Regions from separate parts of the Micromonospora sp. LZ34 genome, predicted to be linked through region 2. Evidence: riboswitches for the same ligand, from Rfam matches in the RefSeq annotation. Region 2 holds a riboswitch; the other holds the start of a gene.
What was found. A riboswitch is a leader RNA that binds a small molecule or an ion and turns the genes downstream of it on or off. The one in region 2 is predicted to bind ZMP and ZTP.
Positions count from the first base shown of each region.

Region 1: linked by a shared signal. The riboswitch ahead of ACVCAH_RS10860 (glycine hydroxymethyltransferase) and the one ahead of ACVCAH_RS05830 (bifunctional 5,10-methylenetetrahydrofolate dehydrogenase/5,10-methenyltetrahydrofolate cyclohydrolase) in region 2 are both predicted to bind ZMP and ZTP.

Region 1 is NZ_JBRIQN010000007.1:143,967-147,435, forward strand. Features, by position in the region: gene ACVCAH_RS10860 (glycine hydroxymethyltransferase) at 1-1,323, opposite strand, end outside; ZMP/ZTP riboswitch at 1,342-1,431, opposite strand; gene ACVCAH_RS10865 (metallophosphoesterase family protein) at 1,644-2,498, shown strand; gene ACVCAH_RS10870 (hemerythrin domain-containing protein) at 2,542-3,042, opposite strand; gene ACVCAH_RS10875 (S8 family peptidase) at 3,157-3,469, opposite strand, start outside.
Region 2 is NZ_JBRIQN010000003.1:314,339-317,807, forward strand. Features, by position in the region: gene ACVCAH_RS05820 (RNA polymerase sigma factor) at 1-775, opposite strand, end outside; gene ACVCAH_RS05825 (YciI family protein) at 768-1,115, opposite strand; ZMP/ZTP riboswitch at 1,257-1,339, shown strand; gene ACVCAH_RS05830 (bifunctional 5,10-methylenetetrahydrofolate dehydrogenase/5,10-methenyltetrahydrofolate cyclohydrolase) at 1,351-2,247, shown strand; gene ACVCAH_RS05835 (VOC family protein) at 2,565-2,939, shown strand; partial or broken gene ACVCAH_RS05840 (HAD family hydrolase) at 2,983-3,469, opposite strand, start outside.

The DNA.
Region 1 (3,469 bases), on a different contig from region 2:
GTCGGCGTTGCTGCCCGGCGTGGTCTGACTGAGCACGGTGTGGATCAGCTCGGCGGTCTGGTCCATCTCCGCGGTGCCCAGCCCGCGGGTGGTCAGCGCCGGGGTGCCGATCCGGATGCCGGAGGTGTACCAGGCACCGTTCGGGTCCTGCGGGACCGAGTTGCGGTTGGTGACGATGCCCGAGTCGAGCAGCGCCTGCTCGGCCTGCCGGCCGGTCAGCCCGTAACCGGAGACGTCGATCAGCACCAGGTGGTTGTCGGTGCCGCCGGTGACCAGCTTGCCGCCCCGGCGCAGCAGCCCCTCGGCGAGGGCCTGCGCGTTGTCGACGATCCGCTGGGCGTAGTCGGCGAAGTCGGGACGGCGGGCCTCGGCCAGGGCGACCGCCTTGGCGGCCATCACGTGCGGCAGCGGGCCGCCGAGCACCATCGGGCAGCCCCGGTCCACCTGGTCGGCCAGCTCCGGCTGGCAGAGCACCATGCCGCCGCGCGGCCCGCGCAGCGACTTGTGGGTGGTGGTGGTGACGATGTGCGCGTGCGGCACCGGGTCGAAGTCGCCGGTGAAGACCTTGCCGGCGACCAGGCCGGCGAAGTGCGCCATGTCGACCATGAAGGTGGCGCCGACGGAGTCGGCGATCTCCCGCATGATCCGGAAGTTGACCTTCCGCGGGTACGCCGAGTAACCGGCGACCAGGATCAGCGGCTTGAACTCGCGGGCCGCCTCGGCGACCTTGTCGTAGTCGACCAGGCCGGTGGCCGGGTCGGTGCCGTAGCTGCGCTGGTCGAACATCTTGCCGGAGATGTTCGGCCGGAAGCCGTGGGTGAGGTGCCCGCCGGCGTCCAGCGACATGCCCAGCATCCGCTGGTTGCCCAGCTCGCGGCGGAGCGCGAACCAGTCCGCCTCGGTGAGCTCGTTGACCTGCCGGACCTGCGCCTTCCGCAGCGCCGGCGACTCGACCCGGTCGGCCAGGATCGCCCAGAACGCGACCAGGTTGGCGTCGATGCCGGAGTGCGGCTGCACGTACGCGTGCGCGGCGCCGAACAGCTCCCGGGCGTGCTCGGCGGCGAGCGCCTCCACCGTGTCGACGTTCTGGCAGCCGGCGTAGAAGCGGCGGCCGACGGTGCCCTCGGCGTACTTGTCGCTGAACCAGTTCCCCATCGCCAGCAGGGTGGCCGGGGAGGCGTAGTTCTCGCTCGCGATCAGCTTGAGCGACTCGCGCTGGTCGGCGAGCTCCGCCCCGATGGCGTCGGCCACCCGCGGTTCGACCGCGCGGATCACCTCGAGGGCGCTGCGGAAAGCGGTGGATTCGGCGTTCAGCGACGACATGCGACCTCCAGGTGACGTGCGGAAGGCCCAGGCGCTCGGCATGCGTCCTCATGACGGGACCGCTTCCCGATGGTGCTCCATCCCCACGCGCCAGTCACGGCCCGGGCTGATCCTACCGGGTCCGCGGCCCGCCACCCCGGTCCGCCTCCGGCTCGTGGCGCGCCGGGCGGTTGGCCCGTCCGTCCGAGCGCACAGCCGGAGGTGCGGCCTCCCGGTGCGGCGAGGCGACAACTTCGCGGAAGTTGTGCGGACCGGTGCCCGGTGGCCGGGGTGGCGAGTGGGGGTCGCCGTGGGGGTGGGGTGGTCCATAGGATCGGGGCATGGCGGCCGACGGGAGCGAGGGCGGCAGTCTGCTCGCCATCAGCGACCTGCACGTCAACCACCGGGAGAACCGGGCCGTCGTCGAGGGGCTGCGGTCCGACTCGCCGCACGACTGGCTGCTCGTCGCCGGGGACGTGGCCGACACGGTGGCCGACGTCGAGTGGGCCCTCGGGCTGCTGGCCCACCGCTTCGCCCGGGTGGTCTGGGCGCCCGGCAACCACGAACTCTGGACCCCGCCGAACGACCCGGTGGCGCTGCACGGGCTGGAGCGCTACCAGCACCTGGTGGCGGTCTGCCGGCGGCTGGGCGTGCTCACCCCGGAGGACCCGTACCCGGTGTGGCGGGGGTCGGGCGGGCCGGTGCTGGTGGCTCCGCTGTTCCTGCTCTACGACCACAGCTGGCTGCCGGACGGGTTCGACACCCGCGAGGCGGCGCTGGCCGAGGCGTACCGGACGGGGATCGTCTGCACCGACGAGTTCCTGCTGCACCCCGACCCGTACCCGAGCCGTCCGGCCTGGTGCGCGGCCCGGGTCGCGCAGACCCGGCAGCGGCTGGCCGAGCGGGAGCCGGCGCTGCCGACCGTGCTGGTCAACCACTACCCGCTGGTCCGCGAGCCGACCCGGGTCCTGCGCTACCCGATCTTCGCCCAGTGGTGCGGCACCGAGGCCACCGCCGACTGGCACCTGCGCTTCGACGCCGCCGCGGTGGTCTACGGGCACCTGCACATTCCCCGGACCACCTGGCACGACGGCGTGCGGTTCGAGGAGGTGTCGGTGGGCTATCCGCGGGAGTGGCGGCAGCGGGCCGTACCGCCGGGGCGGCTGCGGCGGATCCTGCCGGCGCCCCCGGCATGACGACGGGCCCCGACGCGCCGGGGCCCGTCGCGCTCGTCGCCGCTCAGGCGGTCACCGCGTCCAGCGACTTCTTGATCGCCTTCGGGTCGGTGGGCTTGCGGGGAGCCTTGTCGCGCAGCTCGATCATCCGCTCGCCGATCTCCTGCAACTGCTTACGGCCGAGCGCCTCGCGCACCTTCGGGAACCACTCCTGCTCCTCCTCCTCGACGTGGTGCAGGACGTTCTCGATCAGCACCGTGGTCTTCGCGTTAAGGTGCTCGTCCGCGGCGTCCATGGTGAACAGTTCGGCGCAGAGCAGGTCGGCGACGTGGTGCTCCTCGTACGACTCGAGGATGTCGTCCTCCAGGTCCGGCAGGAGCTTGCGGACCTCCGGGTACATCACCTCGTTCTCCAGGTACGTGTGCACGGTGAGCGCCTCGATGATCTGCCCCACCAGCTGCTGCCGCTTGCTCGCCGGCCCCTCCTCGGCATCCTGGAATGCCTTGAACAGGCGCCGCATCTCCTTGTGGTCCTCTTTCAACAGGACGATGGCGTCGGTGGACACCGTTGGCCTCCTCGGCTCGTCGGACGCCTCCTCCCGTACCCCGGCCGTGAGCAGCGAAAACGGGTGGGGCCCGGCGGATCACCGCCGGGCCCCGCCACTGGTCGTGCTGTGCTGCTACCGCACCACGTTGTAGGCGCTGACCATGCCGGCGCCGTAGAACGAGTTGCGCGCCCCACCGGAGCAGGTCGAGTCGTACGCGTTCGGGCCGTCCGGGTGCAGTGGAGCCGGGTTGTAGACACCCTCGGGGCAGGACTTCGCCTCGGCGGTGCGCTCCAGGAACGAGGTGAGCTGACCCGGCGTCATGCCCGGGTGGGCCGACAGGGCCAACGCCGCCACGCCGGCGGCGTGCGGGCTGGACATCGAGGTGCCCTGCTTGTAGCCCCACCCGTTGGTGCGGGTGGTGATGTTGAAGGTGGTCGACAGGATG
Region 2 (3,469 bases):
GCCGCTCCAGGGTGAGCAGGTTGCCGTCGGGGTCGCGCCGGGCGTGCCGGCGGGAGTGCTGGAGCAGGAAGAGCGCGAGCAGCGCGGCGACCTCGGACTGGTCGGGCATGAGCCGGTCGAGCAGGCGGGCCAGCCGGATCGCCTCGTCGGCGAACGCGGGTTCGCCGTCGGCGTCGTACCCCCGGGTGAAGAGCAGGTAGAGCACGGCGAGCACGCCGGGGAGCCGCTCGGCGAGCATCGGTCCGGTCGGCACCCGGTAGGGGATGCCGGCGGTGGCGATCCTGGTCTTCGCCCGGGTCAGCCGCCGGGTCATCGTCGACTCGCCGACCAGCAGGGCGCGCGCGATGTCGGCGGTCGGCACGCCGCAGACGACGCGCAGCGTCAGCGCCACCCGCGCCTCCAGCGAGAGCGCCGGATGGCAGCAGGTGAAGACGAGACGCAGCCGGTCGTCCACGATTTCCTCCGTGCCCGGGCGCTCGGTGTCGGGCAGCGTGAGCACGGCCAGGTCGTGCAGCTTGCGGCGTTCGACGGAGGCACGGCGCAGCACGTCGAGCGCGCGGTGGCGGGCCACCGTCATCAGCCAGCCGCCCGGGTTGGCCGGCACCCCGTCACCCGGCCACCGTTCGAGGGCGAGCGCGAGCGCCTCCTGTGCGCAGTCCTCGGCCAGCGTCCAGTCCCCGGTCACCCGGATCAGCGCGGCGACGATCCGGGCGTACGAGTCGGCGCAGGCGGCCGCGACGGCGTCCGCCGTCGCGGCCGTCGGTGCGTCAGTCACCCGGGCGGTCGTCCAGGTCGGCGAACGGCCGCAACTCGATGCGACCCGCCCGGGCCATCGGGTGGGTACGCGCCACCTCGATCGCCTCGTCCAGGTCGGCGCACTCCAGCAGGTCGAAGCCCACGATCACCTCCTTGGTCTCGGCGAACGGACCGTCCGACACGAGCAGCTCGCCGTTGCGGACCCGGACCGTGGTGGCGGCCGAGGTCTCGGCCAGCACGTCGCCGGCCAGCCGGCGGCCACGCGTGTCGTTCTCGGCCACCCACTCCTCGATGTCGGGCCAGTTCTCCTGGTCGGTGTCCGGCTCGGTGTCGCTACAGACGAACATCATGTACTTCATCTCGGCACTCCCTGGTTCGTGATCTCACCAGGGTGACGAACGGGCGGCCCCGTTCCGGACAGGCCGACCAAGATTTTTCCGGCGACGGGCCGGCGACCTCCGGGGGTCGCCTGGCGGCGACGCCGGCGGATGGGGCAAGCTGGGTGGGAACGCGACTGGCGGCACGGGGATGGCACCAACCATCGGGGAGCTCGCCGTGGGAGTCGACCGCCTGGGCGCCCACGTTGGGGGAGCCATGCCCATCGCACCCGACACCGTCGCGACGCCGCACACCGCCCGGCTGCTCTCCGGGCGGCCGCTGGCCGACAAGGTCTTCGCCGAGGTGGCCGACCGGGTGTCCCGCCTCCGCCGGGCGGGCGTCGTACCGGCGCTCGCGACCGTGCTGGTCGGCGACGACGACGCCAGCGCCGGCTACATCCGGATCAAGCAGCGCCAGGCGGCGGAACTCGACTTCGACTCGCCGCACACCCACCTGCCCGCCGACGCCACCCAGGAGGACCTGCACCGGGTGATCGCCGGCTACAACGCCGACCCGGGGGTGCACGGGCTGCTCGTGCAGTACCCGGTCCCCGCCCACCTGGACTACGACCGGGCGTTGCAGACCGTCGACCCGGACAAGGACGTCGACGGGATGCACCCGCTCAACATCGGGCGCCTGGCGCTCGGGCTGCCCGGCCCGCTGCCCTGCACGCCGGCCGGCATCGAGGCGCTGCTGGCCCACTACGACATTCCGGTCGCCGGGCGCGAGGTGGTCATCCTCGGCCGCGGCGCGACCCTCGGCCGGCCGCTGTCGATCATGCTGGCGCAGAAGCGGCCCACGGCCAACGCCGCCGTCACCGTCGTCCACACCGGGGTGCCGGACTGGTCCCGCTACACCCGGCGGGCCGACATCCTGGTCGCGGCCGCCGGCGTACCCGGGATCATCCAGCCGGAGCACGTCAAGCCGGGCGCGGTGGTGGTCGGGGCCGGCGTCCGGTACGAGGGCCGCCGGCTGCTGCCCGACGTCGACGAGTCGTGCGCCGAGGTCGCCAGCGCGATCACGCCCCGGGTCGGCGGGGTCGGCCCGACCACCGTGGCCATGCTCTTCCGCAACGCCGTCGACGCCGCCGAGCGGCTGAGCGGGCGCGGCTGAGCCGGGACCGGCCGGGGCCCTGCGGCCAGCAGGGGCCCGGCTAGGGCTCGACCCGCCGGACGAGGGACTTCGGCGCCCGGGCGGCACGCGGCGCGGACCAGCCTGTCGAGGCGTACGCCGTCCAGCGCGGCCAGGTCGGCGATGCCGTGCACTCGGTGCTGCGCGGCCGTCAACCGGGCCCGCAGGGTCCCGTACGGCCTGTCCAGCCGCACGAGTCGCCGACCCGCAGGCTCTCTGCTGCAACGGTCCGGTCCATTACGGCATCCTGTCGCCTCCGGGCGACGTGGCGCACCTGATATGTGGGTATGGACGGTGGCATGACTGATCGGCCTCGGTTGACGTTGACCGCCACGGTGCTGGACTCGCCCGACGCCCGGGAGCTCGCCGCGTTCTACGAACACCTGCTCGGGTGGTCGCGCCACGACGACGAGCCGGACTGGGTCACGCTGCGCGCGCCGGACGGCGGCGCCGGCCTGTCGTTCCAGACCGAGCCCAACTACGTACGGCCGGTCTGGCCGGCCGGTCCGCAGGATCCGCCGATGATGGTCCACCTCGACATCGAGGTCGACGACCTCGACGCGGCCTCGGCCCACGCGGTTGCCGCAGGCGCCACCCTGGCGGACTTCCAGCCCCAGGACGACGTACGGGTGCACCTCGACCCGGCCGGCCACCCGTTCTGCCTGTTCATCTGAGCTCGAATCGTCGGGTTCAGCTGACGGCCCGTTGGCCTTGAGGTCAGTCCTCCGGGCCGATCACCCGCTCCCGGCGCAGCCAGTCGGCGAACCCGTCCCCCTCGACGCCGCCGGTGATGTCGCCCACCGCGGCGAGCACCTCCGGGTGCGCGTTCGCCATCGCGACGCCGAGCCCGACGACGGCGAACATCGGCAGGTCGATCGGCAGGTCACCGAACGCGACGACGCACTCGGGTGGCACATCCAGCGCGGCAAGGGTCCGCAGCACCCGCTGGCCTTGTCGATGCCGGCCGGCGCCACCTCGACGACCCGATCCCCGGCCTGGCCGAAGGTCGCGACGACCGGCGTGGTGCCCACGGCGGAGAGCGCGGCGATCAGTGCAGGCGGATCGAGACCGGGATGACAGACCGCTGCCACGCACGCGTCGACGTCGTGCAGCCACCGGCGCTCCACTACCGCTCGTGGTCCGAAGTGGTCGACGCCCCGGACGGCCCGGTAGGCCGCGGTCATGAACCAGGCCCGGCCGTCGT